Regions from separate parts of the Klebsiella sp. WP3-W18-ESBL-02 genome, predicted to be linked through region 2. Evidence: predicted binding sites of a transcription regulator. Region 2 holds the regulator's gene; each other region holds the start of a gene.
What was found. Region 2 encodes CRP, which controls carbon source genes, mostly activating them, when cyclic AMP is high. Its sites were predicted from a motif close to ATGTGANNNNNNTCACAT; they were not measured.

Region 1: H7R56_RS07350 (YfcZ/YiiS family protein) is a predicted target of CRP. The motif match lies at 4,339-4,356, and genes of this name have one in related genera.
Region 3: garD (galactarate dehydratase) is a predicted target of CRP. The motif match lies at 2,133-2,150, and genes of this name have one in related genera.
Region 4: rbsD (D-ribose pyranase) is a predicted target of CRP. The motif match lies at 5,813-5,830, and genes of this name have one in related genera.

What each region holds. Positions count from the first base shown of each region.
Region 1 covers NZ_AP021972.1:1,536,179-1,543,892, forward strand. The annotation lists gene H7R56_RS07325 (hypothetical protein) at 1-261, shown strand, start outside; tRNA gene H7R56_RS07330 (tRNA-Arg) at 611-685, opposite strand; gene H7R56_RS07335 (formate/nitrite transporter family protein) at 761-1,669, opposite strand; gene mlaA (phospholipid-binding lipoprotein MlaA) at 1,955-2,710, shown strand; gene fadL (long-chain fatty acid transporter FadL) at 2,773-4,089, opposite strand; gene H7R56_RS07350 (YfcZ/YiiS family protein) at 4,462-4,746, shown strand; gene fadI (acetyl-CoA C-acyltransferase FadI) at 4,932-6,242, shown strand; gene fadJ (fatty acid oxidation complex subunit alpha FadJ) at 6,251-7,714, shown strand, end outside.
Region 2 covers NZ_AP021972.1:467,549-475,262, reverse strand. The annotation lists gene mdcA (malonate decarboxylase subunit alpha) at 1-646, opposite strand, end outside; gene H7R56_RS02235 (hydrolase) at 897-1,919, shown strand; gene H7R56_RS02230 (YheU family protein) at 1,916-2,134, shown strand; gene H7R56_RS02225 (phosphoribulokinase) at 2,192-3,055, shown strand; gene H7R56_RS02220 (OsmC family protein) at 3,172-3,576, opposite strand; gene crp (cAMP-activated global transcriptional regulator CRP) at 3,881-4,513, shown strand; gene H7R56_RS02210 (YccS/YhfK family putative transporter) at 4,565-6,640, shown strand; gene argD (bifunctional acetylornithine/succinyldiaminopimelate transaminase) at 6,633-7,714, opposite strand, start outside.
Region 3 covers NZ_AP021972.1:662,076-669,789, forward strand. The annotation lists gene H7R56_RS03255 (DeoR family transcriptional regulator) at 1-320, shown strand, start outside; gene garD (galactarate dehydratase) at 438-2,009, opposite strand; gene H7R56_RS03265 (MFS transporter) at 2,423-3,763, shown strand; gene garL (2-dehydro-3-deoxyglucarate aldolase) at 3,791-4,561, shown strand; gene garR (2-hydroxy-3-oxopropionate reductase) at 4,591-5,481, shown strand; gene garK (glycerate 2-kinase) at 5,576-6,721, shown strand; RNA gene rnpB (RNase P RNA component class A) at 6,754-7,134, shown strand; gene H7R56_RS03290 (hypothetical protein) at 7,250-7,411, opposite strand; gene H7R56_RS03295 (pirin family protein) at 7,438-7,714, opposite strand, start outside.
Region 4 covers NZ_AP021972.1:5,109,719-5,117,432, forward strand. The annotation lists gene rbsR (ribose operon transcriptional repressor RbsR) at 1-860, opposite strand, end outside; gene rbsK (ribokinase) at 864-1,793, opposite strand; gene rbsB (ribose ABC transporter substrate-binding protein RbsB) at 1,905-2,795, opposite strand; gene rbsC (ribose ABC transporter permease) at 2,823-3,788, opposite strand; gene rbsA (ribose ABC transporter ATP-binding protein RbsA) at 3,794-5,299, opposite strand; gene rbsD (D-ribose pyranase) at 5,307-5,726, opposite strand; gene kup (low affinity potassium transporter Kup) at 5,900-7,714, opposite strand, start outside.

The DNA of each region.
Region 1 (7,714 bases), 1.1 Mb from region 2:
CCCGTTGGCGCTAATAATGTTGCATATCTTTTAAAAAATGGGGTTGATGGGGAAATTTTCCCTGAAAGCCACAAAGGCAAACGAAGCTTTATCATCATCAACAAGTATAAAGAATTTGCCCTGATAAGCTCCCGACATAAAGCCTCTCACAATAGCGACCGATTTCATATTGACCAGATATTAAGTGCCGATACCGGAAGGGTTGATGATATTAATGAGGATATTTTTATCTATTGTTCAGATTGCTCATCGGTGTCCTGACCGCCGCCTGACGCTGGTGGAGGGGCTGGATAACTGCGCAGAGCCTGGGCATTTCCGTGCTGCCGAACATATTGGCCAGGCACTGGCGGTAATCTTTCATTTTTAGGGCATACCGGCCTCATCGTCATACCGCATTGCGCAGCGATTAACCGTGTTGCTGCCGATCTCTCCCACGTCCCGCCATCCTTCCTTCTTTTTCTCTATGTATGCTATGGCGTGGAACGCTGTTTGCCTGAGATTGGGTAATCGCACATCGTTAACAGCGTTCAGGCACAAAGGCGAATCGGCGCTTTTGTGGATTGAGTTGGATATTCATTGCGCAGATCGGCGGATTTTTGAAGAGGGGCGATGGTGTCCCCTGCAGGAATCGAACCTGCAACTAGCCCTTAGGAGGGGCTCGTTATATCCATTTAACTAAGGGGACGAAGCGGCACGAGTATAGCGTTTTTTGCCCGCTGGGGTAAGTGCGGTGCCGCCTGACTGGTTAAACAGTCGCCATTTAGTGCTGTTTTTCCTCATGTTTGTGTTCTTTGGCGTCATGCATCGACCGTAAACGCGCCTCTTGCTTGCGTTTGGTGCTCATGTCGTTGCGAATTTGCGCGTGGCTCATGAGAGCAAAGATAAACGTGCCGCCAACGATATTGCCCGCCAGCGTGGGGAGGGCGAAAGGCCAGAAAAAGTCGCTCCAGTGCAGCGTACCGTTGAATACCAGATAGAGTATCTCTACGGAACCGACCACTATGTGGGTGGTATCGCCGAGCGCGATAAGCCAGGTCATCAGGATAATCACCACGATTTTAGCCGCGCCGGCGGCCGGGAACATCCACACCATTGTGGCAATGAGCCAGCCGGAAATAATCGCATTGGCAAACATTTCCGTCGGGCTGTTTTTCATGACATCCAGGCCAATCTTGATAAAAGCATCGCGCGTCTCTTCATTAAATATGGGCATATATTCAAATGCCCACGCGGCGACGGCGGTACCAATAAGGTTGCCGAGCAGCACCACGCCCCAAAGGCGCAGCAGCAGGCCGATATTGCTCATTGTCAGGTTTTGCATCACCGGCAATACGGCGGTAACGGTGTTTTCGGTAAACAGCTGCTGGCGCGCCATAATTACGATAATAAAGCCGAAGGTATAGCCGAGGTTCTCGAGTAAAAAGCCGCCCGGCACGCCCGTCAGCTCAACGTGGAAAATCCCCTTTGCCAGCAGCGATGCGCCCATCGACAAGCCGGCGGCAATGGCCGACCACAGCAGCGCCATGGCATCGCGCTCCAGCTCTTTTTCGCCTTCCTGACGAATGTGCTCATGAATCGCCATGGCGCGGGAGGGAAGGCGTTCCTCATCCACTTCGATTTTTTCTCCGCTCAGCTTTTCTTCGCTTTCTACTTTGAGGTCATCCATCATGGCGATCCTGAAAAAGAAGGGTATCGCTAAAGCGTAGCGGCTATCGGTAGGCGGTGAGGTAGATATATTCTGAAAGTGCAAAAATGGTAATATTTGTTTTTTTGGGGCCGTTAGAATATAGGCGCCGCAGTGTGGTGTTTACCAGGCTATGATCAGATCAACGAAATTGGCTATACAGACATTGTCGGCGTGCTGTTACAATCACTTACACCTAAACAGGCGGACACGACCAGGTTCCGTCATGGATGGCAATCAGTGATGGCCATAATCACCAGGGAGATATTTATGAAGCTTCGCCTGTCGGCGCTTGCGCTCGGAACAACACTGCTGGTGGGCTGTGCAAGTTCCAGTACTGAACAGCAGGGGCGCTCTGACCCGTTTGAAGGTTTTAACCGTACCATGTACAGCTTCAACTTTAATGTGCTGGATCCGTACGTTGTGCGTCCGGTGGCCGTGGCGTGGCGCGACTATGTTCCGCAGCCGGCGCGTAATGGCCTGGGTAACTTCACCAGTAACCTGGAAGAGCCTGCCATCATGGTCAACTCCTTCCTGCAGGGCGACCCGTACCAGGGGATGGTCCACTTCACCCGATTCTTCCTGAACACCCTTCTCGGTATGGGCGGCTTTATTGATGTTGCCGGTATTGCAAACCCGAAACTGCAGCGTGTTCAACCGCACCGTTTCGGCAGTACGCTGGGGAGCTACGGCGTAGGCTATGGCCCGTATCTGCAGCTTCCGTTCTACGGCAGCTTTACGCTGCGTGACGACGGCGGCGATATGGTCGATACCACCTATCCAGTGCTCTCATGGCTGACCTGGCCGATGTCTATCGGCAAGTGGATGGTCGAAGGGGTGGAAACGCGCGCGCAGCTCCTCGACTCCGATGGCCTGCTGCGTCAGTCTTCCGATCCGTACATTATGGTGCGTGAAGCCTACTTCCAGCAGCACGACTTTATCGCCAACGGCGGCAAGCTGAAGCCAGCGGAAAACCCGAACGCGCAGGCGATTCAGGACGATTTAAAAGATATCGATTCTGAGTAACGAATCGATGGCAATAAAAAGGGGGGAACCGATGTTCCCCCCTTTTTTATGCCGACAAGCTATCAGAAGCGATAGTTGAAGTTGGTACCGAACAGCCAGGCTTTACCTTCAGATTTGAAGGTGTAGTTGCCTTCCTGCACGGTAACGCTCTGGCCGTGCATGTAAGATGCGCCCACGTCGATGGAAGCATCGTCGTTAAACGCATAGGTGGTACCGGCGCTCAGCCAGAAACGGTCCTGGTCCGGAATGGAGATTGAGCGATGGTTGGCCGGAACCGGGCTATCATCAAACGCAATACCGGTACGGAAGGTCCAGTTCTTGTCGTAGTAATAGGTCGTACCCAGTGCGATACGGTAGGCGTCTTTAAAGCTCTCGTCTTTATAGAACAGTTCCTGACCGTTAGAACCGGTGGCTTTCAGCTCCTGGAACTGACTCCAACTGGTGTAAGCCATGCTGTAGTGGATAGCCCACTGCGGCGCGATGCGGTTATAACCGGAAATTTCCCACATTTCTGGCAGGTTCAGCGTCAGAGAACCGCCGATGGTTCTGCCGTCGGTGCCGTAAGGCAGACCGGTAATGCCGCGAGCGGCGAAGAGCTGGTTACCGCGGGTGGTGATGGAGCTCTTGTAGTCGCCGTCGAAGTCAATTTTGACTTCAGAGCGGTAGGTCAGGCCCCAACGGTTGTTTTTATCCAGTTCGTACAGGATACCTGCGTTCCAGCCATAGCCCCACTCATCGCCTTTCAGATGCGCAACCTGCGAGTCTGCGCCGGTAATGCCGACCGCTTTCCCGGTCGCACCAGGGAACATCAGGCTGGTTTCGCCAGCATAACGCTCAATTTTGGCTTTCGCATAGACGGCGTCAAAGCCCAGGCCGAAGCTCCAGTTGCTGCTCAGACGGTATGCGCCGCTCAGGTTCAGGTTAACGGTCTGCAGGTCGGTTTTACCGCCGTACATGCCGGCCGCGTAGTTATTGTTGAATTCCGTTGCCAGGCCGTAGTTGGAGGTAACAGACGCACCCCAACCAAACTGTTCGTTAATCGGCATGACAAAGTGCGCGTTAGGAACCCACGCGGTCGGTGCAATGTTATCGGCATCGGTACTGCGGCCGGTGGCCGGAGACTTGCCGGTAATATTGACGTCAGGATCGATGTAAACCGCACCGGCAGAAAATGCAGGGCGATCGAACATCATAATCAGCGCCGGGTTACGGCTGGCGTTACCCGCATCGTCGGCGATAGCGCCTTCACCAGAATAGGCACGGCCCAGACCAGAAGACGAAAATTCATTAAGCTGGAAGCCCGCTGACCAGGCTTGGGTTGAAACAAGTGCCACTGCGACAGCAAGAGCAGACTTCGTGTAACGGGTTTTCTGGCTCATGACCATAACCTCATTGAGTTATTTTTATACAAACAATGTTACATGTAGTAACAGAAGCGCGAAGTGTAGGGGCTGGACTACGACAGAGAAATCAGACCAGTGACGAGAGTATAGGTCTGACCAGCTGGTATGTTGCAATATTGTTTATTAATTTTTTCTAAGATGTTGTTTGAAACGAGATCTGGTTGGCAAAAATGCGGGGATGGTCAAAGGCGGAGAAGTGAGAAATTTGTTTTAGATCATTTTTAATTGTGATTTCGGTCACTTATCGGCTTTCGTCACATTATCGACTGGAGGCGTGCAACGGGCGGGCGTAAAATAAGCACATCGTTTATCTGGCACCTTGAGTGCGCAAAACAGAGGAAATCTACAATGAGTAAATGTAGTGCTGATGAAACCCCGGTTTGCTGCTGCATGGACGTTGGTACCATCATGGACAACTCCGACTGCACCGCATCTTACAGCCGCGTTTTTGCTAACCGCGCTGATGCAGAAGAAACCCTGGCAGCGCTGACGGAAAAAGCGCGCGGCGTTGAGTCCGAGCCGTGCAAAATTACCGCAAACTTCAAAGACGTTGAAGGCGGCGTGCAGCTGGATATCGACTTTGTCTTCGCTTGTGAAGCCGAAACCCTGATTTTCCAGCTGGGCCTGCGTTAATCGCCCCAGGCGAATGACCTTTCTGCTCACGCCCTCGTTGCTCACGCTGCGGGGGCGTTTTCTTTATCGCTCAGTGTGTTTTAGCTCGCAATTTTCCCTCTCTCCGATTGGCTAAGTGTAAAAAATTAGTTAAGAATGTTATCAGGTCAGACCACTTGGTCGATTTCCGATAACAGGGGAGAGTTATGAGTCAGGCGTTACCGCTTATCACCCGCCAGGGCGATCGCATTGCTATTGTCAGTGGGTTACGTACCCCGTTTGCCCGTCAGGCTACCGCCTATCACGGCGTTCTCGCCGTTGATTTAGGTAAAATGGTGGTGGGCGAAATGCTGGCACGTAGCGAAATTCCCCCCGAGGTCATTGAACAACTGGTGTTCGGTCAGGTGGTCCAGATGCCGGCCGCACCCAACATTGCCCGTGAAATTGTGCTGGGTACCGGCATGAACGTGCATACTGACGCGTACAGCGTCAGCCGCGCCTGCGCCACCAGTTTCCAGGCCGTTGCTAACGTCGCCGAAAGTCTGATGGCAGGCACGATTCGTGCGGGCATCGCCGGCGGCGCCGACTCCTCTTCCGTACTGCCGATTGGCGTCAGCAAAAAGCTGGCGCGTACCCTGGTGGATGCCAACAAAGCCCGCACGCTGGGGCAAAAGCTGAAGCTCTTTTCCCGTCTGCGTCTGCGCGACCTGATGCCGGTGCCGCCAGCGGTAGCCGAGTATTCTACCGGGCTGCGCATGGGGGACACCGCCGAGCAGATGGCAAAAACCTACGGTATTACTCGCGAACAGCAGGATGCGCTGGCAAACCGCTCGCATCTGCTGGCGGCTCAGGCCTGGGCGGCGGGCAAATTGAACGACGAGGTGATGACGGCCTACGCGCCGCCGTACCGTAATCCACTTGAGCAGGACAACAATATCCGCGCGAACTCTACGCTGGCGGACTACGCCAAACTGCGTCCGGCATTTGACCGTCAGCACGGCACCGTAACGGCGGCTAACAGTACGCCGCTGACCGACGGTGCAGCGGCGGTGATCTTGATGACCGAATCCCGCGCCAAAGAACTGGGGCTGACGCCGCTGGGCTATCTGCGTAGCTACGCCTTTACCGCCATTGACGTCTGGCAGGACATGCTGCTGGGCCCGGCCTGGTCAACGCCGCTGGCGCTGGATCGCGCCGGGCTAACGTTCGCCGACCTGACGCTTATCGATATGCATGAAGCATTTGCCGCGCAGACGCTGGCCAATATTCAATGTCTGGCGAGCGATAATTTCGCTCGCGAGGTGCTGGGCCGCAGCCAGGCCACCGGCGAAGTGGAGGAGAGCAAATTCAACGTGCTGGGGGGATCTATCGCCTACGGCCATCCGTTTGCCGCAACCGGTGCGCGCATGATAACCCAAACGCTCCATGAACTGCGCCGTCGCGGCGGCGGCTTTGGGCTGGTGACCGCCTGTGCGGCGGGCGGATTAGGTGCAGCGATGGTACTGGAGGCTGAATAATGGAAGCGATGAAATCCGCATTTACCTTTACCGTGCGCCCGGACAACGTGGCGGTGGTGACGATTGATGTGCCTGATGAAAAGATGAACACCCTGAAAGCCGAGTTTGGCGGCCAGGTGCGCGCTATCCTCCGGCAAATTCGCGATAACAAAGCGCTGCAGGGCGTGGTGTTTATCTCTGCGAAGCCCGATAACTTTATCGCCGGGGCCGACATTAACATGATTGGTCGCTGCAAAAGCGCGCAGGAAGCCGAATCGCTGGCGCGTCAGGGACAACAGGTGATGGCGGAAATTCAGGGGCTATCAGTCCCGGTGGTCGCGGCCATCCACGGTGCCTGCCTTGGCGGCGGCCTGGAGCTGGCGCTGGCCTGCCATGCGCGCATCTGCTCCGACGACAGCCGTACGGTGCTCGGCCTGCCGGAAGTTCAGCTCGGCCTGCTGCCGGGATCGGGCGGTACTCAGCGTTTGCCGCGCCTGATTGGCGTCAGTACTGCGCTGGACATGATCCTGACCGGAAAACAGCTGCGCGCCCGTCAGGCCTTGAAAGCAGGGCTGGTGGATGAAGTGGTTCCGCACTCGATTCTGCTGGACGCCGCCGCTGAATATGCGCGTAAAGCGCGCCATGAACATCGCCGCCTGCCGGTGCGCGAGCGTATTCTGGCGGGGCCACTGGGTCGTCACCTGCTGTTCAGCATGGCGGCAAAGAAAACGGCACAGAAAACGCAGGGCAACTATCCGGCGGCGGATAAAATTTTGCAGGTTATTGAAACCGGTCTGGCCCATGGCGCCAGCAGCGGCTACGAAGCCGAAGCCCGTGCCTTTGGCGAACTGGCGATGACGCCGCAGTCGCGCGCACTGCGCAGCATTTTCTTTGCCAGCACCGATATTAAAAAGGATCCCGGCGCTCGCGTTGAGGCAGGCCCGCTGCGTTCGGTCGGCGTATTAGGCGGTGGCCTGATGGGCGGTGGTATTGCCTATGTGACGGCGATTAAAGGTAAGCTACCGGTGCGAATCAAAGATATTAACGCCAACGGTATTAACCATGCGCTGAAGTACAGCTGGGATCAGCTGGAGCAAAAGGTGCGCCGTCGTCACATGAAACCCGCCGAGCGAGATGCGCAGCTGGCGTTGATTTCCGGCAGTACCGACTACCGAGGGTTTGCCCATCGCGATCTGGTGATTGAAGCGGTATTTGAAGATCTTGCGCTCAAACAAAAAATGGTTGGCGAAATTGAACAGTACTGCGCGCCGCACACCATTTTTGCGTCTAATACCTCTTCTTTGCCCATTGGCGATATTGCTGCCCATGCGCAGCGGCCTGAGCAGGTGATCGGTCTGCATTTTTTCAGCCCGGTTGAAAAAATGCCGCTGGTGGAGGTTATCCCCCATGTGGGCACGTCAGAGCAGACGATTGCCACTACCGTGAAGCTCGCGAAGAAACAGGGAAAAACGCCGATTGTGGTCGCGGATAAA
Region 2 (7,714 bases):
TGTCGGCAACCACAACGTAGTCAATCCACGACCCAGGAATGTCGACGCGCGGCAGGTCGCACTCGTCGTCCACCAGCTCGTTAACCTGTGCGATAACGATGCCGTCGTGGAATGCGGCAGCTTCCACCAGCGCCGGGGTATCTTCGGTACTCGGCCCGGTGTAGAGGTTACCTTTACGGTCGGCTTTGTAGCCAGCGATCAGCGCCACGTTCGGGGCGAGGTCAACATACAGGCGGGAGTAAAGTTCGATGTAGGTATGGATGGCGCCGATTTCCAGCTGGCCATCCTCCAGCAGCTGCGAAATACGCAGGCTCTGGGTACCGGAGAAAGAGAAGTCGAGTTTACGCGCGATGCCCTTCTCGAAAATATCCAGATGCTCGCTGCGCCCGACGCTTGGCATAATCATGTGCAGGTTGTGCACAATCTGCGGGTTAACCTCAGCCAGCATGCGGGACAGGAAATCTGCCTGCTTCTGGTTATTGCCTTCTAATACCACGCGGTCACCCGGCGCGATCAGTTTTTCCAGCATCGCGGTCAGGTCTGCGGTCGGCAGAACCTTACCCTGCACCGGAACGGAAGCCAGACGGCGCTGTTTTTCCGTGCGGCGCGTGTTCCAGACGCGTGCTGGCGTTTGCCCAGATAACATTATTAACCTCCTGATTCAGCTAATCATTTTGATTGCTTAACACAGATAAGAGTGTGCACTCTGGTGAGAAAGTCATCAATTAAGCGTAGGAAAGAATCATTAGCTTGAGAGTAATAATTGAAGTAACAATTTGTGAGGAGGATCAGACTCCAAAGGGATAAAAAGCGCTACGCATGCCTCATTTTCATAAACACAAGGGCAAAGTGACGGTATAGTAGGCGGCAGATTAACGAGTAAACATCGCGTAGCCATGACTGAAACCACCCACCACGACCTCAACATCGACACCTGCAGCAGCGCCACCTTCGTGCCGATGCGCGGCGTCAGCAATCGCCATCTGCAAACGATGCTGCCGCGCCTTATTCGCCGTAAGCTGCAGTTCACGCCGCACTGGCAGCGTCTTGAGCTGCCGGACGGCGACTTTGTCGATCTGGCGTGGAGTGAAGACCCGCAGGCCGCGCGCCATAAACCGCGCCTGGTGGTGTTCCATGGGCTGGAGGGCAGCCTGTACAGCCCGTATGCTCACGGTTTAATTAATGCGGCAAAAGAACAGGGCTGGTTGGGCGTCGTGATGCACTTTCGCGGCTGCAGCGGCGAGCCCAACCGCCTGAACCGTATCTATCACTCCGGTGAAACGGAAGATGGCACTTGGTTCCTGCACTGGCTGGCGCGCGAATACGGCCATGTGCCGACCGCAGCGGTGGGCTATTCGCTGGGCGGCAATATGCTCGCCTGCCTGCTGGCGAAAGAAGGTGATAACGTCCCGGTGGATGCCGCGGCGATCGTCTCAGCGCCGTTTATGCTGGAAGCCTGTAGTTATCATATGGATAAGGGCTTTTCCCGCGTCTACCAGCGCTACCTGCTCAATCTGCTCAAGGGCAACGCGGCCCGCAAGCTCAAGGCCTATCCCGGCTCGCTGCCGGTAGATTTACGCCAGCTGAAAAGCATGCGTCGCATCCGCGAGTTTGACGACTCGATTACCTCAAAAATTCACGGCTTCGCCGATGCCATTGACTACTATCGTCAATGCAGCGCGATGCCTATCTTAAGCAAAATCACCAAGCCGACGCTGATCATCCACGCTAAGGACGATCCGTTTATGGATCATCATTCTATTCCCGCCCAGGAAGAGCTGCCGGATAACGTCGAGTATCAGTTGACCGAGCACGGCGGGCACGTGGGCTTTATCGGTGGGACTCTCCGCCACCCGGAAATGTGGCTGGAGAAACGCATCCCCACCTGGCTGATGCGCTGGCTGGGGACGAAAGGATGATCATTCCATGGCAGGACCTCGACCCGCAAACGCTGGATAACCTGATTGAAAGCTTTGTCTTGCGCGAAGGCACTGATTATGGTGAATATGAGCGTTCACTTGCGCAAAAGGTCGCCGACGTCAAACAGCAGCTACAAACAGGCGAAGCGGTGCTGGTCTGGTCAGAACTTCACGAGACCGTCAATATCATGCCCCGTAACCAATTCCGCGGTTAACTATACTAGTGACAGGAAGCACGCTGCTTGCTGTCACGTATTCAGGGAGTTATTCGCATGTCTGCCAAACACCCGGTTATTGCCGTTACCGGCTCCAGCGGAGCGGGTACGACCACCACCAGCCTCGCATTCCGTAAAATCTTCGCCCAGCTTAACCTGCGATCCGCCGAGGTCGAAGGTGACAGCTTCCACCGCTATACACGCCCGGAAATGGACATGGCGATCCGCAAGGCCCGCGATCTGGGCCGCCATATCAGCTACTTCGGTCCGGATGCCAATGACTTTGGTCTGCTGGAACAGACTTTTCGCGATTACGGCCTGACCGGTAAAGGGAAGTCGCGCAAATACCTGCACACCTACGACGAAGCGGTACCGTGGAACCAGGTGCCCGGCACGTTCACACCCTGGCAGCCCCTGCCGGAGCCTACCGACGTGCTATTCTACGAAGGGCTCCACGGCGGCGTGGTGACGCCGCAGCACGACGTGGCCCGCCACGTGGATCTGCTGGTCGGCGTGGTGCCGATCGTAAACCTTGAGTGGATCCAGAAGATGATTCGCGACACCAGCGAACGCGGCCACTCGCGCGAAGCGGTCATGGACTCGGTGGTGCGCTCAATGGAAGACTACATCAACTACATCACCCCGCAGTTTTCACGCACACACATCAACTTCCAGCGCGTGCCCACGGTCGACACGTCTAACCCCTTCGCCGCGAAAAGTATTCCATCGCTGGACGAGAGCTTTGTGGTGATTCACTTCCGTAATCTTAAAAACATCGACTATCCGTGGCTGCTGGCCATGCTTCAGGGATCGTTTATTTCGCATATGAATACGCTGGTCGTTCCCGGCGGGAAGATGGGGCTGGCAATGGAATTGATTATGACGCCGCTGGTGCAGCGTTTAATGGAAGGCCGCAACTAAACCTTAAGCCTGATGGTGCTTCGCTTATCAGGCCTACAGGATATTGCGAAACGAGTAGGTCGGGTAAGGCGTAGCCGCCACCCGACAGTCGCACGGCATACGCCCTTGTTAAGGGTTTACCCCTCAATCACTTCGTAAGAGTGGGTGATATTCACCGCTTTTTCGAGCATCAACGCAACCGAACAGTATTTCTCCGCCGACAGATCGACCGCACGAGATACCGCCGCATCCTTCAGCGCTTTACCGGTGACAATGAAGTGCAGATTAATATGGGTAAACAGTCGCGGCGCTTCTTCACGGCGCTCGGACGTCAGCTTCACTTCACAATCGGTGACGTCATTACGGCCCTTTTGCAGAATAGACACCACGTCGATAGCACTACAGCCACCAGCGGCCATCAGCACGACTTCCATCGGGCTTGGCGCTTTATCGCCAGAGTTGCCGTCCATCAGAATCTGGTGGCCGGAAGCGGACTCGCCAAGGAAGGTTAACCCTTCAACCCATTTCACACGCGCTTGCATAATTTTTAACTCCGAGGTTGCAATATTCTTCTCAGATTACGCGCACATAACAATTCTCGCAATGGAAGGCGATCGCCGTCATGCTGAAGCGAGACACCAGGAGACACACGGCGAAAGCTATGCTAAAACAGTCAGGATGCTACGGTAATACATAAACGTACTGCATGTATGCAGAGGACATCACATTACAGGCTGCGGCGTAACTCGACAGCCGACTTCCCAGGTAACGGGAAGGATACTATTGCAACCGGTGGCCGTCAGGTTTTTGCCGCCGGGAAGAGCTTATAACAGAGGATAACCGCGCATGGTGCTTGGCAAACCGCAAACAGACCCGACTCTCGAATGGTTCTTGTCTCATTGCCATATTCATAAGTACCCCTCGAAGAGCACGCTGATTCACCAGGGTGAAAAAGCAGAGACGCTGTATTACATCGTAAAAGGCTCAGTGGCAGTTCTCATCAAGGACGAAGAAGGCAAAGAGATGATCCTCTCTTACCTCAACCAGGGCGATTTTATCGGCGAGTTAGGCCTGTTTGAAGAAGGCCAGGAACGCAGCGCGTGGGTACGGGCAAAAACCGCTTGTGAAGTGGCTGAAATCTCTTATAAAAAATTCCGTCAGCTGATCCAGGTTAACCCGGACATTCTGATGCGTCTCTCTTCGCAAATGGCGCGTCGTCTGCAGGTTACCTCTGAGAAAGTCGGCAACCTGGCGTTCCTCGATGTGACGGGTCGTATCGCGCAGACTCTGCTGAACCTGGCCAAACAGCCGGATGCGATGACCCACCCGGACGGCATGCAGATCAAAATTACCCGTCAGGAAATCGGTCAGATCGTGGGCTGCTCCCGTGAAACCGTGGGCCGTATCCTGAAGATGCTGGAAGATCAAAACCTGATCTCCGCACACGGCAAAACCATTGTCGTTTACGGTACCCGCTAATCCAGCCTAAACGGCGTATTGCCAGGCAATACGCCGCTTTTGTTTTCCCCTATGTGGCGCAGGCTGATTTACCACCCAGAAATCAACTATGCACTACGGCAAACGCTGGTGCTGTGTTTGCCCGTGGCTATTGGCCTGCTTTTCGGCCATCTTCAGCAGGGCCTGCTGTTCTCGCTGGTGCCCGCCTGCTGCAACATCGCCGGTCTCGACACCCCACATAAGCGCTTTTTCAAACGCCTGATTATCGGCGGCAGCCTGTTTGCCGGGTGCAGCCTTGCCGTGCAGCTGCTGCTGGCGCGCGACGTTCCCCTGCCGCTGATCCTGAGCGGGCTAGCGCTGCTGCTGGGCGTAACGGCGGAGATCAGCGCGCTGCACGGGCGGCTACTGCCCGCCTCGCTGATCGCCGCCATTTTTACGCTCAGCCTGGCCGGCAATATGCCCATCTGGCAGCCGCTGCTCATCTACGCGCTGGGCACCCTGTGGTACGGATTATTCAACTGGTGGTGGTTCTGGATATGGCGCGAACAGCCGCTGCGTGAATCGTTAAGCCTGCTCTACCGTCAGTTGGCCGACTATTGCGAAGCAAAATATAGTCTGCTGACGCAGCATACCGACCCCAGCAGCGCACTCCCGCCACTGCTCACTCGCCAGCAAAAGGTGGTGGATCTCATTTCCCAGTGCTACCAGCAGCTGCATATGCTGGCTGCTAACCAACATAACGACTACAAGCGGCTGCTGCGTGCTTTCCAGATGGGGCTGGATTTGCAGGAACATATCTCCGTTAGCCTGCACCAGCCGGAAGAGGTCCAGAAGCTGGTTGAACAAAGCCACGCCGAAGCGGTGATCCGCTGGAACGCGCAGACCGTTTCCGCGCGCCTGCGCGTGCTGGCGGACGATCTTCTCTATCATCGCTACCCCACGCGCTTCACGATGGACAAACAGATTGGCGCGCTGGATAAAATTGCCCGCCAGCATCCGGATAACCCGGTCGGCCAGTTTTGCGCCTGGCACTTCAGCCGTATTGCCCGCGTACTGCGTAGCCAGCGCCCACTTTACCCACGTAATCTGATGGCCGACAAAGAGCGCCGCCTGCCGCTCATCCCGGCGTTAAAAAGCTATCTGTCGCTGAAGTCGCCCGCGCTGCGCAACGCCGCACGCCTCAGCGTCATGTTAAGCATTGCCAGCCTGATGGGGATGGCGCTGCATCTGCCGAAACCCTACTGGATCCTGATGACGGTCCTGCTGGTCACGCAAAACGGCTACGGCGCTACGCGCGTAAGGATTTTCCATCGTGCGGCAGGGACTCTGGCCGGGCTGGTCATCGCCGCTATCGCCCTACACTTCCACACGCCACAAGGGTGGGCGCTGGCTGGGATGCTGATCGTGACGCTGGTAAGCTACTTGATTATTCGCCGCAGCTACGGCTGGGCCACCGTGGGCTTCACGATTACGGCGGTGTATACCTTGCAGCTTCTGACGCTCAACGGCGAAGAGTTTATTATCGCCCGCTTTATCGACACCCTGATCGGCTGCCTGATTGCCTTTGGTGGGATGATCTGGCTGTGGCCGCAGTGGCAGAGCGGCCAGCTGCGTCAGAACGCTCAGGCGGCGCTGGAGGCTGACCAGGAGGCCATTCGTCTGATCCTCAGCCCCGACCCGCAGGCGCCTAAGCTTGCCTATCAGCGCATGCGCGTCAACCAGGCGCACAATACGCTGTACAACACCCTCAACCAGGCCATGCAGGAACCGGGATTTAACTCTCGCTATCTCGAAGACATGAAGCTGTGGGTCACCCACAGCCAGTTTATCGTCGAGCACATCAACGCCATGACGACCCTGGCACGCGAGCACAACATGCTGACGCCGGATCTGGCCCAACGCTATCTGGAGTCGTGTGAAATCGCGCTCCAGCGCTGTCAGCAGCGTCTGGAATACGATGAGGCGGGAAGCAGCGGCGAGGTGAACATTATGGAAGCGCCGGACGCGCTGTCCCACGGGCCGTTGAGCACCATGGAACAGCATCTCCAGCGTATTTTAGGGCACTTAAGCACCATGCACACCATCTCGTCGGTGGCCTGGCGCCAGCGCCCGCGGCACGGCGGCTGGTTGAAACGGCAGTCTAGCTGATCAATGCTGCCACGGCTTGTGCAAAGCGCTGCATACCGTCGTCGATATCCTGTTCTTCCACCACCAGAGATGGCGCAAAGCGCATCACGTCCGGGCCCGCATTCAGCACCATCACGCCAGCATCCGCCGCAGCATACAGGAAGTCGCGCGCGCGGCCTTTATACTTCGCGTTCAGTTCTGCACCTATCAGCAGACCCATGCCGCGCACATCGCTGAAGACATCGTACTTCGCGTTAATGTGCTGCAGATGCTGAACAAAGCGCTCACGTTTAGCATTCACGCCGTTAAGGACTTCGGGGGTGTTAATGATATCGAAGGCCGCCCCGGCCACGGCACAGGCCAGCGGGTTACCGCCGTAGGTGGAACCGTGTGACCCCACGTGGAAGGCACTGGCAATCTCTTCGGTGGTGAGCATAGCGCTGACCGGGAAACCGCCGCCCAACGCCTTGGCGCTGGTCAGAATATCCGGCGTCACGCCGTAGTGCATGTAAGCGAACAGCGAGCCGGTACGGCCCATGCCGCTCTGCACTTCATCAAACACCAACAGCGCCTGGTGCTTATCGCACAGCGCGCGCAGGCCTTTGAGGAATTCTGGCGTTGCCGCCAGTACGCCGCCTTCACCCTGAATAGGCTCGACCACGACCGCGCAGGTATGATCGTCCATTACCGCTTCTACCGCATGCAGATCGTTAAACGGTACGTGGACAATATCGGCCGGTTTCGGGCCAAAACCATCGGAATACTTCGGCTGACCGCCCACGGAAACGGTGAACAACGAACGTCCGTGGAACGCGTTATGGAAGGCAATAATTTTGGTTTTGTACGGGCTATGGCGGGTAGACGCGTAGTAACGCGCCAGCTTAAAGGCGGTTTCGTTGGCTTCCGTTCCGGAATTCATGAATACCACACGTTCCGCGAAGGTAGCATCCACCAGCTTCTGCCCCAGGCGCAGCGCCGGTTCGTTAGTAAACACGTTGCTGGTATGCCACAGGGTTTCACCCTGGGTTTTCAGCGCGTCCACCAGTGCCGGATGACAGTGGCCCAGCGCCGTCACCGCAATACCGCCTGCAAAAT
Region 3 (7,714 bases), 190 kb from region 2:
TCTATGGCGATCAGGCTGAGCAATCGCTGCAAAACTACCACTTTGACATGCTGTTTCTCGGCGTTGATGCTATCGATCTGGAGCGTGGAATCAGCACGCATAATGAAGATGAAGCGCGGCTGAACCGGCGCATGAGCGAAGTGGCTGAGAAGATCATCGTGGTGACCGACTCCAGCAAATTTAATCGCTCAAGCCTGCATAAGATTATTGATATGCAGCGTGTGGATATGATCATCGTGGATGAGGGGATCCCGCAGGAGAGCCTCGACGGATTACGTAAGAGCGGTATCGACGTGATTCTGGTGGCGCTGTCGGAATAAAAAAGGGGCGCCCTGGCGTAATGCTGGTCCGTTAAGGCGTTGAAGTCAGGGCAGGAACGGTAGGCCGGATGTCGCTTTGCTTATCCGGCCTACGTATTTTCGATTGGCCGTCTGCCGTCAGGTTACCGGCGCCGGGTTGAACACCGCCAGCTGGTTGTGCAGCCCCCATTGATCCGAGAAGGTTTTTTTACGCCCGCTGGCCACATCGAGAATAAAGTGGAATAGCTTCGTCCCCACCTCTTCAATGGTCTCTTCGCCGGTGGCGATGGTGCCCGCGTTAATATCCATTAGGTCATACCAGCGGTTCGCCAGCGCGGTGCGGGTGGCCATCTTGATGACCGGTACCGCAACCAGGCCGTACGGCGTACCGCGCCCGGTAGTAAACACCTGTACGGTGATGCCGGAAGCAACCTGTTGAGTGCCGCAAACGAAATCGCTGGCCGGCGTCGCGGCGTAAATCAGGCCGCGCTTGGTCGGACGTTGGCCCGGTGACAGCACTTCGACGATGGCGCTTTTGCCAGACTTGGCGATTGAGCCCAGCGCTTTTTCCACTACGTTGGCAAGGCCGCCTTTCTTGTTGCCTGGAGATGGGTTGGCGCTGCGATCGGTTTGCCCCATGTTGAGGTAGTTATCATACCAGGCCATCTCTTCAAGCAGACGTTTGCCCACCTCTTCATTCACCGCGCGTGGCGTTAACAGATGAATGGCATCGCGCACTTCGGTGACTTCAGAGAACATAACCGTGGCGCCGCAGCGCACTAGCAGATCGGAAGCGTAGCCGACCGCCGGGTTGGCGGTCACGCCGGAGAACGCATCGCTGCCGCCGCACTGCATGCCAACCACCAGCTCGGAAGCTGGGCAGGTTTCGCGCTGACGTTGGTTGAGCTTTTGCAGGTGGCGTTCGGCAACCTGTAAGATATCGTCGACCATCGATTGAAAGCCGACGTGCTGCTCATCCTGCAGGCGCACGATGCTGGCGCTGTCGACCGCGATGCTTTGTACATCCTCCGTGCCTTCGAGCAGGCGTTCTGGCTGTAGCTTTTCACAGCCCAGTCCCACGACCATCACTTCACCGCCAAAGTTGGGGTTTAGCGCGAGGTTATGGATGGTGCGAATGGGGACCACCGCCGCCGGTGCGTTAATTGCCACGCCGCAGCCGTACAGGTGGTTCAGACCAACCACGCCATCGACGTTGGGGTATTTTGCCAGCAGATCGCGCTCAATGATTTTCACCACATAGTCCACCACGCCCGCTACGCAGTGCACGCTGGTGGTAATGCCCAGCAGGTTTTTGGTGCCGACGCTGCCGTCGGCGTTGCGATAACCTTCGAAGGTATAGCCTTCGAGCGGCGGCAGCGGCTCCGGGACTTTGGTCGCCAGCGGCAAGGTGTTGAGTGGCGGCGCTTCCGGTAGCACAACCGTGGATTCGTCAATCCAGCTACCTTTAGCAATATCGCGCACCGCGTAACCGATGACTTCGCCGTAGCGGATGATTTCACCGTTCTGAGGAATATCCACCAGCGCAACTTTATGCCCCTGGGGAATATGTTCAATTAATTCCAGACCGTCAGGAAAACGCGTTCCTGCTTTTAATCCGTTATCGTTAACAACGATCGCGACATTATCTGTTTCATGTACTTTTATATAAAAAGCCGTCGGCGATTCTTGTCTGATTTCAATGTTAGCCATTGTCCAGCATTCTCCAGCCAGGGGGTAAAAGAATTAGGGTTATTTATGGTTTGTTTCTGGTAATGGAAAATAAAATACCCATTGCTACATGAAATAAAGAATGTCAGGAGTTGAACCATAAAAATGTGATGAAGATCACCTATCGCCTTCATGCCGCGGGAGACAAGGGAGTCAATGGCTGAAATTGTGCATCAGCGCCCAGTGCTGTGTGCATATGGTCAATAAAATGAATTTATTGCGCGTTTAAATTGGTGATTTGCACAATGTGCGAGCGAGATATCCTGATTATACTGAACCTCGAATTCATGGCGTCTGATTTTTTATTACGAGATTCATTGGTAATTAAATAATCAGCGAAATTCGCTTTAATAAAAACAATAAAATTAAAGCATCCTGTACCCGAGGATAATAAAATGATACACGATACTGCTGATGTTGTTGAAGCAAAAAAGGGTATGCCTACCCGTTATTTAATTCTATTCATTATTTTTATTGTTACGGCCGTTAACTACGCAGACCGCGCAACGCTTTCCATTGCCGGTACGTCTGTCGCTAAGGAACTGGAACTTAGTGCGATTTCTATGGGGTATATCTTCTCTGCATTCGGTTGGGCGTACCTGCTCATGCAGATCCCCGGTGGTTGGTTACTGGATAAATTCGGCTCGAAGAAAGTTTATACCTATAGCTTGTTCTTCTGGTCTCTGTTTACCTTCCTGCAGGGCTTTGTCGGTTTCTTCCCGCTAGCATGGGCCGGCGTTTCTATGTTCTTCATGCGTTTTATGCTGGGCTTCTCCGAAGCGCCTTCCTTCCCGGCAAACGCGCGTATTGTTGCGGCCTGGTTCCCAACCAAAGAACGCGGTACCGCCTCGGCTATTTTTAACTCCGCGCAGTATTTCTCTTTAGCGCTGTTCTCGCCGCTGCTGGGCTGGCTGACCTTCGCCTGGGGCTGGGAGCACGTCTTTACCGTGATGGGGGTGATTGGCTTTGTGTTGACCGGGCTGTGGGTGAAGTTCGTACACAACCCAACCGATCATCCACGAATGACCAAAGAAGAGCTGAAGTTTATTGCGGATAACGGCGCAGTGGTTGATATGGACCACAAAAAGCCGGGCAGCGACGCGGCAAAAGGTCCGAAACTGGATTACATCAAACAGTTGCTTAGCAGCCGTATGATGTTAGGTATCTTCTTCGGCCAGTACTTCTTAAACACCATCACCTGGTTCTTCCTCACCTGGTTCCCGATTTACCTGGTGCAGGACAAAGGTATGTCGATTCTGAAAGTGGGTATGGTGGCGTCTATCCCTGCGCTGTGTGGTTTTGCCGGCGGTGTGCTGGGCGGGCTGTTCTCCGACTACCTGATTCGCCGCGGTTGTACGCTGACCTTTGCACGTAAACTGCCTATTGTGCTGGGCATGCTGTTGGCGTCGACGATTATTCTGTGTAACTACACCGACAACACGGCGCTGGTCGTAGGATTAATGGCGCTGGCGTTCTTCGGCAAAGGCTTTGGCGCACTGGGGTGGCCGGTTATCTCCGACGTGGCGCCAAAAGAGATTGTTGGGCTGTGCGGTGGGGTGTTTAACGTCTTTGGTAACGTCGCCTCTATCGTTACGCCGCTGGTGATTGGTTATATCGTAAGTGAACTGCACTCCTTTAATGGCGCACTGATTTTTGTCGGCTGTTCCGCGCTGATGATGATGGTTTGCTACCTCGTCGTGGTCGGCGACATCAAACGTCTGGAACTGCGGAAGTAAGCCGCGACTAACGTAAGGTAATAAAAAATGGATAACGCGATTTTTCCTAACAAATTCAAAGCGGCGCTGGCTGCTCAACGGGTTCAGATTGGCTGCTGGTCAGCCCTCTCCAGCCCGATCAGTACTGAAGTGTTAGGCCTGGCCGGTTTCGACTGGCTGGTGCTGGACGGTGAACATGCGCCGAACGATGTGACGACGTTAATCCCACAGCTGATGGCACTGAAAGGCAGCCAGAGCGCGCCGGTCGTACGTATTCCGACCAATGAGCCGGTCATTATCAAGCGTATGCTGGATATCGGCTTCTATAACTTCCTGATTCCGTTTGTGGAGACGCAGGAGCAGGCGGCGCAGGCGGTCTCTTCCACGCGCTATCCGCCGGAGGGGATTCGCGGCGTATCCGTTTCGCATCGCGGCAATATGTTTGGCACCGTACCGGACTACTTCGCGCAGTCCAACAAAAACATCACCATTCTGGTGCAGATTGAAAGCCAGCTGGGCGTCGATAACGTGGATGCCATCGCGGCAACGGAAGGCGTGGATGGCATCTTTGTCGGGCCAAGCGACCTGGCCGCCGCGCTGGGGCATCTGGGTAATGCTTCGCACCCGGAGGTTCAGAAAGCCATTCAGCATATTTTTGCCCGTGCGAAAGCCCACGGCAAGCCAAGCGGCATCCTGGCACCGGTTGAAGCCGACGCGCGCCGCTACCTCGAGTGGGGAGCCACCTTTGTGGCCGTTGGCAGCGACCTGGGCGTCTTCCGCGCCGGTACTCAAAAACTGGCTGATGCTTTTAAAAAGTAACCACCACCGATTAACGCAATATTGAGGAAATGACGATGAAAGTTGGTTTTATTGGCCTGGGTATCATGGGTAAACCGATGAGTAAAAACCTGCTGAAAGCGGGTTACTCGCTGGTGGTGTCGGACCGTAATCCTGAAACGATTGCCGAAGTGATTGCCGCCGGAGCGGAAACGGCGACCACGGCGAAAGCCATTGCCGAGCAGTGCGATGTCATCATCACGATGCTGCCAAACTCGCCGCACGTAAAAGAAGTGGCGCTGGGGGAAAATGGCATTATCGAAGGTGCCAAACCGGGCACTGTACTGATCGATATGAGCTCAATTGCGCCGCTGGCGAGCCGCGAAATTAGTGAGGCGCTGAAAGCAAAAGGCGTAGATATGCTTGATGCGCCGGTAAGCGGCGGCGAACCGAAAGCCATTGATGGCACGCTGTCGGTGATGGTTGGTGGAGATAAAGCGATTTTCGACAAGTATTATGACCTGATGAAAGCGATGGCCGGCTCCGTGGTGCATACCGGGGAGATTGGCGCGGGTAACGTCACCAAGCTGGCGAATCAGGTGATTGTCGCGCTGAACATCGCTGCAATGTCGGAAGCGTTGACCCTGGCGACCAAAGCGGGTGTGAATCCTGACCTGGTTTATCAGGCCATCCGCGGCGGTCTGGCGGGCAGCACCGTGCTGGATGCCAAGGCGCCGATGGTTATGGATCGTAACTTCAAGCCGGGCTTCCGTATCGATCTGCATATTAAAGATCTGGCCAACGCGCTGGATACGTCCCACGGCGTTGGGGCGCAGCTGCCGCTGACCGCAGCGGTGATGGAAATGATGCAGGCGCTGCGTGCCGATGGGTTGGGCACGGCCGACCATAGTGCCCTGGCGTGCTACTACGAAAAACTGGCGAAAGTTGAAGTGACTCGTTAAGGACGTTGCGCCCGGCGGCGTTAGCCTGCCGGGCCGGCAAGGTAGGCCGGATAAGTTATGCGCCATCCGGCGTCGCGCGCTAATAGGCTCAGATATGAAAATCGTAATCGCCCCAGACTCTTATAAAGAAAGCCTTTCTGCCACCGAGGTAGCACAGGCGATAGAAAAAGGATTTCGGGAAATCTTTCCGCAAGCGCAGTTTGTGTCTGTACCGGTTGCCGACGGCGGCGAAGGTACGGTTGAGGCGATGATTGCGGCCACTCAGGGGCGCGCGGTGATGTCGACGGTAACCGGCCCGCTTGGCGACCCCGTGCAGGCTCAGTGGGGCATCTCCGGCGACGGCGGTACGGCATTTATCGAAATGGCCGCCGCCAGCGGCCTGGCGCTGGTACCGCCTGAACGTCGTAACCCGCTGATCACCACGTCCTATGGTACCGGTGAGCTGATCCTCCAGGCGCTGGAAAGTGGAGTGAAGAGCATTATTATCGGTATCGGCGGCAGCGCCACGAACGACGGCGGGGCGGGGATGGTACAGGCGCTGGGCGCAAAGTTATGCGACGCCAACGGTTCGCCGATTGGTTTCGGCGGCGGTAGCCTGATGAGCCTTAATCATATTGATATTTCCGGACTCGATGCGCGCCTGCAGGCGTGCACAATTCGCGTAGCCTGCGATGTGACCAACCCGTTAACCGGGCCGTCTGGCGCGTCCTGTATTTTTGGGCCGCAGAAAGGCGCTACCGCGGCGATGATCGCCGAGCTGGACCGCAACCTCGCGCACTATGCCGAGGTGATTAAAAAATCGCTACGGGTGGATGTTAAAGAGGTGCCGGGCTCTGGCGCGGCGGGGGGAATGGGCGGCGCGCTGATGGCGTTTCTCGGCGCAGAGCTGCGCAGCGGCATTGAGATAGTCACTCAGGCGTTAAATCTCGAAGAGCATATTCACGACTGCACGCTGGTGGTGACCGGTGAAGGGCGGCTGGACAGCCAGAGCATTCACGGTAAGGTGCCCGTTGGGGTGGCCAGCGTGGCAAAGAAATACCATAAGCCGGTGATCGGTATTGCCGGTAGCCTGACCCGCGATGTCGGCGTTGTACACCAGTACGGCATTGATTCTGTGTTCAGCGTGCTGAACCGTATTGGCTCGCTGGAAGAGGCGTTCCGTGAGGCGGCGGACAATATTTATCTCACTTCCCGTAATATCGCTGCCACCCTTCAGGTGGGAATGCAGACGGAAAGGTGACATTGGCTCGTAAACCCTCTATACTTCGCGCCGAAGCTGACCAGACAGTCGCCGCTTCGTCGTCGTCCTCTTCGGGGGAGACGGGCGGAGGGGAGGAAAGTCCGGGCTCCATAGGGCAAGGTGCCAGGTAACGCCTGGGGGGTGTCACAGCCCACGACCAGTGCAACAGAGAGCAAACCGCCGATGGCCCGCGCAAGCGGGATCAGGTAAGGGTGAAAGGGTGCGGTAAGAGCGCACCGCGCGGCTGGTAACAGTCCGTGGCACGGTAAACTCCACCCGGAGCAAGGCCAAATAGGGGTTCATAAGGTACGGCCCGTACTGAACCCGGGTAGGCTGCTTGAGCCAGTGAGCGATTGCTGGCCTAGATGAATGACTGTCCACGACAGAACCCGGCTTATCGGTCAGTTTCACTTCTTAAAAAACCCCGCCTTGATGGCGGGGTTTTTGCTTTCTGACGTACCCTGCCGCGCACCGACAGAGCGAGGATGGCGAGGCGGTCAGCCCCGGTTACCAAACCAGGGCATTTGTTCAGGCGGTCTGTTCTTCCGCCTGGCTGCTCTCAGCCTGGGCCACGATGGCTTCCAGTTCGCTCAGCATGTCTTCCAGACCAAACTCCGGTGCCGCGTTGGTGGGTTGAGGGGCGTTGGCCACCTTCATCGTCTGCTGCTTTTTATTGTTTCTCTTACTCATTTTTGCTTCCGCTATCCTGAATAGACCTACACAGGTAAATCTATCAGCAAAGCGCGCAGTGGGGTATCAGCAACGAGTGTGATATTGGCTTCATCGCGAATAAATGCCCCATCGCCGCAGGTGAGCGATTTGTTTTCTGCGTCGTTAGCCAGCGCATGTACGGTGCCGTGAATCGACTGTAAATAGGCGCGCGGCCCGTGCAGTGACAGAGAAACCTGCTCGCCTTTTGCCAGCTCAATATGGTGTAGCCACACCTGCTGACGCAGCTGCAGACTATGCTGACTGCCGTCCGGCGAGGCCAGC
Region 4 (7,714 bases), 520 kb from region 2:
GTCAGCGGCGGCGTCATATAGCGCGCCAGTTCGATATCGTCATAACCGATTACCGCCATATCCTGAGGAATGCGCAGTCCGGCCTGATACAGCGCCTGATAAGCACCCACCGCCATCGCATCGTTGCCGACGAAGACCGCATCCGGACGTTCAGGATGCGCCAGCAGTTTCTGCATCGCGTCAAAGCCGCCGCCAAACTCGAAGTTGCTGGTAATTTCATAGCCGTCCGGGATCGGCAACTGCGCGTTATGCATCGCTTCCCGATACCCTTCCAGACGCAGCCGCGCCGGCGTTTTATCCAACGGACCGGCAATACAGGCAATTCGCGTATGCCCGCGCGCGATAAGGTAGCGGGTGGCCATGTCGCCGCCCAACAGCGAATTATCCTGAATCAGATCGCTGTCGCCGTCGAACGGCGCCCAGTCCATCATGACAGAAGGAATCGAAGGGTAGCGCTGCATAATCTCCAGCGACGGCTGGTGCGTTTCGGTACACAGCAATAGCAGCCCGTCGACGCGCTTTTGCATCAGCGTCTCCAGGTTGCGATTCATTCGCTGTTCATCACCTTCGGTATTGCACAGTACCAGGCTATAGCCGCGCTCAAAGCAGCTGCGCTCCACGCCGCGTACCAGTTCAGAATAGAACGGGTTGGTACTGGCAGTGATTAGCATGCCAATGGTATGGGTCTGATTTAGCTTGAGGCTGCGCGCCAGCGCCGACGGCGCGTAGTTCAGTTCTTTAATCGCCGCATCAACTTTCTCAGTAATGGCATCGCTGACAAACCGATCTTTATTAATAACGTGAGATACCGTGGAGGTGGAAACGCCCGCCAGGCGAGCAACATCCTTCATCGTGGCCAAGCGTTACCCCTGCTGACGTAAAAATTCGTCGATCTCTTCACGCCAGGGCACAGAAGGCTGCGCGCCTTTACGCGTTACGGCAATGGCCGCTGCCGCATGTGCAAAGCGCAACGCCTCGGCCAGCGGCGTGTTTTCCAGCAGCGCGGTCATCAGAGCACCGTTGAAGGTATCACCCGCAGCAATGGTATCAATGGCCTGGACCTTAAAGCCCGGCACGCGACGGCCTTCACCCTTAACGCTGGCCCAAACGCCACGGCTGCCAAGGGTAATAATCACCGTATCGATGCCCTTGTTGTGCAGCACCTGTGCAGCCTTCGCGGCATCGTCATCGTTTTCAACCCGCACGCCCGTCAGCTTCTCAGCCTCGGTTTCGTTCGGCGTAATAATATCCACCAGCGACAGCAGCGCATCCGGCAACGCACGTGCCGGGGCCGGGTTTAATACCACGGTAGTCTGGTTCTGGTGGGCTATCTGCGCGGCCAGCAGTACGCTGTCCAGCGGGGATTCGAGCTGCATCAGCAGCGCATTCGCATTGGCAATACGTTCACGCTGTGCTTCCACCAACGCAGTAGACAGCGCCGCGTTGGCACCGGCGTGAATACCAATGACGTTCTCGCCTTCGCCGTTAACGAAGATCAGCGCGACCCCGGTAGATTCGCCGCTAATGGCGCTCACCGGTGCAACATCAATGCGATCGGTGACGAGCTGCTTACGGATACGTTCGCCAATATCGTCATCGCCGGTACAGGCGATAAACGCGATATCAGCACCGCTGCGCCCGGCTGCAACCGCCTGATTTGCGCCTTTGCCGCCAAAAGCAACCTGATAATGGCTACCGGTGACGGTTTCGCCAGGCAGGGGGAAAGATTCAAGATTGAGAATGTGATCGGCATTGATGCTGCCAAGGACGACGAGTTTGCCTGCGGTTTTCATTTTCAGAGTGTCCGGTAAGATGCGCCACCGGCATCCCGGTGGCGCGTGCCCTGCTTTTCTTTATTGATGTTGTCCCTCAGGCTTCTGGAGCCTGAATCGCATTCGCGTTTATTACTGCTTAATTACCAGCTTCAGGTCAACAGGATATTTTGCCTGTACCTTTTCGCCTTTCAGCACTTTGTCAGCGGTTTCAACGCCTTTAGCACCGATCTGGTCCGGTAACTGAGCGATAGTTGCCGCCAGTTTACCGTCGTTAACGGCCTTTTCACCGTCCGGAGTACCGTCAAAGCCCACCACCATCACATCGGACTTACCGGCTGTTTGCAGCGCACGCAGTGCACCCAGCGCCATTTCATCGTTCTGTGCGAACACGGCTTTCACATCCGGGTGAGCAGTCAGCAGGTTCTGCATCACGTTCAGACCTTTAGTACGGTCAAAGTCAGCCGGCTGGCTGGCCAGTACATTAAATTTGTGAGCAGCAACGGCCTGCTGGAAGCCTTCGCCGCGTTCACGCGCTGCTGAGGTCCCGGCAATGCCCTGCAGTTCGATAACTTTGGCGCCTTCACCGGCTTTCTTCGCGATGTAATCCCCAGCAATTTTACCGCCCAGAACGTTATCAGAAGCGATATGGCTCACGACTTCACCTTTAGACGCTACGCGGTCCAGGGTGATGACCGGGATTTTAGCCTGGTTAGCCATCTTGATGGCGTTACCCACGGCATCGGAATCAGTCGGGTTGATCAGCAGAATTTTGGTACCGCGAACCGTTAAATCCTGAACGTTAGCCAGCTCTTTCGCCGGGTTGTTCTGCGAGTCCAGAACCACCAGGTTGTAACCCAGTTTGTCGGCTTCTTTCTGCGCGCCATCCTTCAGGGAGACGAAGAACGGGTTATTCAGGGTAGAGATAACCAGCGCGATAGTATCTTTCGCCATCGCGTTCGCACTGACGGTGGCGCTCAGCGCAACCGCGGAAACCAGGGTAGCCAGTTTTTTCATGTTCATATTTAAGATGTCCTGTAGTGTCGTTAGTTACTGCTTTTTGTTGTCCACCAGCACCGCCAGCAAAATCACGACTGCTTTAACGATCATCTGGTAATAAGAAGAAACACCTAACAAATTCAAACCGTTGTTCAAGAAACCAAGAATCAGCGCACCGATAAGCGTGCCGACGATACGACCTTTACCACCCGCCAGGCTGGTCCCCCCCAGCACCACCGCCGCAATGGCATCCAGCTCATAGCCGGTACCTGCCGTCGGTTGCGCAGAGGAGAGACGCGCCACTTCGATAATCCCCGCCAGCGCCGACAGCAGCCCGCACAGAGAGTAGACGATAATTTTGACTTTGTTGACGCTGATGCCGGAAAGACGCGTTGCTGCTTCGTTACCGCCTAGCGCATAGATGTAACGGCCCAGGCGGGTATGGTGCAGCATGTACCACGCGGCCAGGAAAACAATCGCCATGATCCACACCGGCGTCGGTATCCCCAGCGGACGGCCAATACCGAACCAGCCAAAGATATCGGCGTTATCGGTAAACCCGGTGTTCACCGGGCTGCCGTTGGTGTACACCATGGTCACCCCGCGCAGCAGCAGCATCATCACGAGGGTGGCGATAAACGCCTGTACGCGCCCTTTTGCAACAATAACGCCGGTAACGGCCCCGATTGCGGCACCCAATGCGAGTGCGGCAGCAACCGCCACCAGCGCATTGACTTCAATGCCGACAATCGACGCGGCGACCGCGCCGGTCAACGCCAGCAGCGAACCGACGGACAGGTCGATCCCCGACGTTAAAATGACCAGCGTCATCCCGACCGCCATGATCGCGTTCACGGAGGTTTGCTGCAGGATGTTGAACAGGTTATTGACGGTAAAAAAGTTCGGACTCATGGTCGACACAATCGCTATCAGCACCAGCAGGGCAATCAGCGATTTTTGCTCCAGCAGCCATGCTTTAGTGAAATAGCGGCGACCCGCCACAGACTGGGTTGTCATCTTTTTTACTCCTGGTTCACGCGGTTAAGCTTGCCCACAGCGGCAGCCATTAATACTTCCTGGGTGGCCTGCTCGCGTGAAAACTCACCGCCGAGATGCCCTTCATGCATCACAATAATGCGATCGCTCATCCCCAATACTTCCGGCATCTCGGACGAGACCAGAATGATGCTCAGACCGTCGGCCTTGAATTGGTTGATCAGCTGATAAATCTCTTTCTTTGCCCCCACGTCGACGCCGCGCGTCGGCTCATCGAGGATCAGCACTTTCGGGCGAGTCATCAGACCGCGCGCAATCGCTACTTTTTGCTGGTTACCGCCGGAAAGCAGACCGATAGCCTGTTCCATCGAAGGGGTCTTCACGTTGAACAGACGGATAAAATCACCGACCGCCTGCTGCTCATCTTTATGCTTCAGGCCGCCGCCGGCGCGGCTGAAATAGCGCAGCGCGGTCAGCGACATGTTCTCTTTCACCGACATGCCCAGCACTAAACCATCGCGCTTACGGTCTTCGGAGATGTAGACAATGCCGTTGGCCAAGCCATCCTGCGGCGAGCGCGTGACCACCTCATGGCCGTCGAGGGTGACGTAACCACTGGTGCGCGGCAGCGCGCCATACAGCACCTTCATTAATTCGGTACGCCCTGCGCCCATCAGGCCGGCAACGCCAAGAATTTCACCTTTACGCAGCGTAAAAGAAACGCCGTCCACGCCAGGGCCGCACAGCGCATCGACCTTCAGGCGGATCTCACCCGGCTCTTTATCCAGATGCGGGTACTGATCTTCGAGCTTACGTCCTACCATCATTTCAATCAGACGGTCTTCATCAAGGCTTGCCACTTCACGCTCGGCAATAAACTGCCCGTCACGGAAGACCGTAACGTCGTCGCAAATCTCGAAAATCTCTTTCATGCGGTGAGAAATATAGACAATGCCGCGCCCCTGCGATTTCAGCTCGCGGATCACGCGGAACAGGGACTCAGTTTCGGTATCGGTCAACGCATCGGTGGGTTCATCCATGATGATGACCCTGGACTCAAAGCTCAGCACCTTGGCGATCTCTACCATCTGCTGATCGCCGATGGAGAGGTCCCCGACCAGACGGTCGCTCTTAAAGCGCAGGTTTAGCTTCGCCAGCAGGACGTCCGCTTCCGCATACATCTTCTTCCAGTCGATTTTGCCAAAGCGGTTCACGAACTCACGGCCGAGGAATATGTTCTCGGCAATCGTGAGCTGTGGGATCAGGTTCAGCTCCTGGTGAATGATGCCGATACCGGCTTCCTGCGAGGATTTCGGGCCGTTGAAGGTGGTATCTTTACCTAACCACAGAAGGGAACCTGCATCGCGGGTGTAGATCCCGGTCAGCACCTTCATCATGGTCGATTTACCAGCGCCGTTTTCGCCCACCAGCGCCATCACGCGACCGGCATAGACGTTTAGCGCGGCGCCGGAAAGGGCCTTCACGCCTGGGAACGATTTATCGATCCCTTTGAGTTGTAAGAGTGCGTCCATGATGGCCTCAGAAGGTGACGCCAGCACAGAGAATGATATTCGCATACGGGGAACATTCCCCGCTGCGAATCACCGCCTGACTGTCTGCGGTTTGTTGTTTGAACTGCTCATGCGAGACGTAACGAACGTCAATGCGATTTCCCTGGTGTTGCTGCAGCTGCTCAAGGTGTTTGAGCAACGCTTCGTGGAGCTGCGGATTATGCTGTTGAATTTCCGCGGCGAGAATGGCGGCCTCGACCTGCATCTCCTGCGTCACCACGCCCAGCACCTGCATAAAGGTGGGAACGCCCTGGGTGAGCGCCATATCAATGCGCGCCGTGCTGCGAGGGATAGGTAAACCCGCATCGCACACCACCAGCGTATCGGTATGACCCAGACGGGAAATGACCGATGAGATTTCAGAATTGAGTACCGTACCTTTCTTCATTTATTTTCTGGCTCCACTAGCGAAACGTTTCGCTGTTATCAGTGTAGTCTTAAGAACGTGCAGAAAACCATCGGCAGGTTATAGAAATGTGATCGCCATCGAAACGTTTCGCGAACAATGAGAAAGGGATAAAAAAACGCCCTCCGTCAAAATGAGGGAGGGCGTTGATAGTGTTAGATTTCGACCTGGGTGCCCAGTTCGATAACGCGGTTCGGCGGGATCTCGAACTGATCCGGCGCGCGCAGCGCATTGCGTTGCAACAGCAGGTACAGCTTGCCGCGCAGGCGCAGGTACCACGGACGCTTGCCGACAATCAGCGACTCATGCGACATAAAGAAGGAGGTTTCCATCATCCGGCAGCTTAAGCCTTCCAGGCCGCAGCGGTGGAACACCTCTTCCACGTTCGGCGTCTCACGCCAGCCGTAGCTGGCTACCACGCGCCAGAAGGTCGGTGAGAGCTGTTCAATCTGCACGCGCCTAACGTTGTGCACGTACGGCGCATCTTCGGTGCGCAGCGTCAGCAGGATAACCCGCTCGTGCAGCACCTTGTTATGCTTGAGGTTATGCAGCATAGCAAACGGGATCACGTTGAGCGCACGAGACATATACACCGCGGTGCCCGGCACACGTACCGGCGGTGATTTCTCCAGTGAGGCGATCATGGCCTCCAGGGAGTTACCGTGTTCATGCATCCGACGCAGCAGGCGGAAACGCTCGCTTTTCCAGGTGGTCATGATGGTGAACATGATCAGCGCCAGGCTCAGCGGCAGCCAACCGCCGGAGACGATTTTATCGAGATTCGCCGAGAACAGCGGAATGTCGATGCACATAAACGCCACGAACAGCAGCGCCACAAAGAACTTATTCCAGCGCCAGTTCTTCCGCGCCACCGTGGTGAACAGAATCGTCGTCAGAACCATGGTCCCCGTAACCGCAATACCGTACGCCGCCGCCAGGTTTGAGGAGTGCTCAAAGCTGACGATCACCACCACCACCGAGATATAAAGCAGCCAGTTGATAAACGGGATATAAATCTGGCCGGACTCCATTTCCGAGGTGTGAATAATGCGCATCGGTGACAGATACCCCAGGCGCACCGCCTGGCGAGTCAGCGAGAAGACCCCGGAGATAACCGCCTGAGAGGCGATAACCGTCGCCAATGCGGCAATCACCAGCATCGGAATCAGCGCCCAATCAGGGGCCAGCAGGAAGAACGGGTTCTTAATGGCTTCCGGGTGTTTTAACAACAGCGCGCCCTGACCAAAGTAGTTCAATACCAGCGAAGGCAGCACCACCGAGAACCAGGCCAGGCGAATCGGTAATTTCCCGAAGTGACCCATGTCGGCATACAGCGCCTCCACGCCGGTGATCGACAGCACCACCGCGCCCAGCGCCACGAAAGAAACGGTTTTGTATTGCAGGAAGAAGTTCACCGCCCAGTAAGGGTTAAGGGCATGCAGGACCTCAGGGTTTGCAATAATGCTCCGCGCGCCCAATACCGCCAGCAGCAGGAACCAGATAAGCATAATGGGCGCAAACAGTTTGCCGACCATGCTGGTACCGTGCTTCTGGATCGCAAAAAGCAGCGTCAGAACAATAATCGAAATGGGGACAATCCAGGTATCGAGCGTGGGGGCGATAATTTCCAGCCCTTCAATCGCCGACATCACCGAGATAGCCGGGGTAATGACCACTTCGCCATAGAAGAAGCTTCCCCCAATGAGTCCAAGGATCACCAGGATGGATGTCGTCTTCGCAGAGGTGTTACGCCCGGCCAGTGACATCAGCGTGAGGATCCCGCCTTCGCCGGCGTTGTCCGCCCGCATCACGAAGGTAATGTATTTGAGTGAAACCGTAAAAACGAGCAGCCAGAAAATTAATGACAGAAAGCCAAAAACCGCGTCACGTTCGACGCCAAAACCAAACTGCCCAGACAAACATTCACGAAGCGTATAAAGAGGGCTGGTACCAATATCGCCGTATACCAC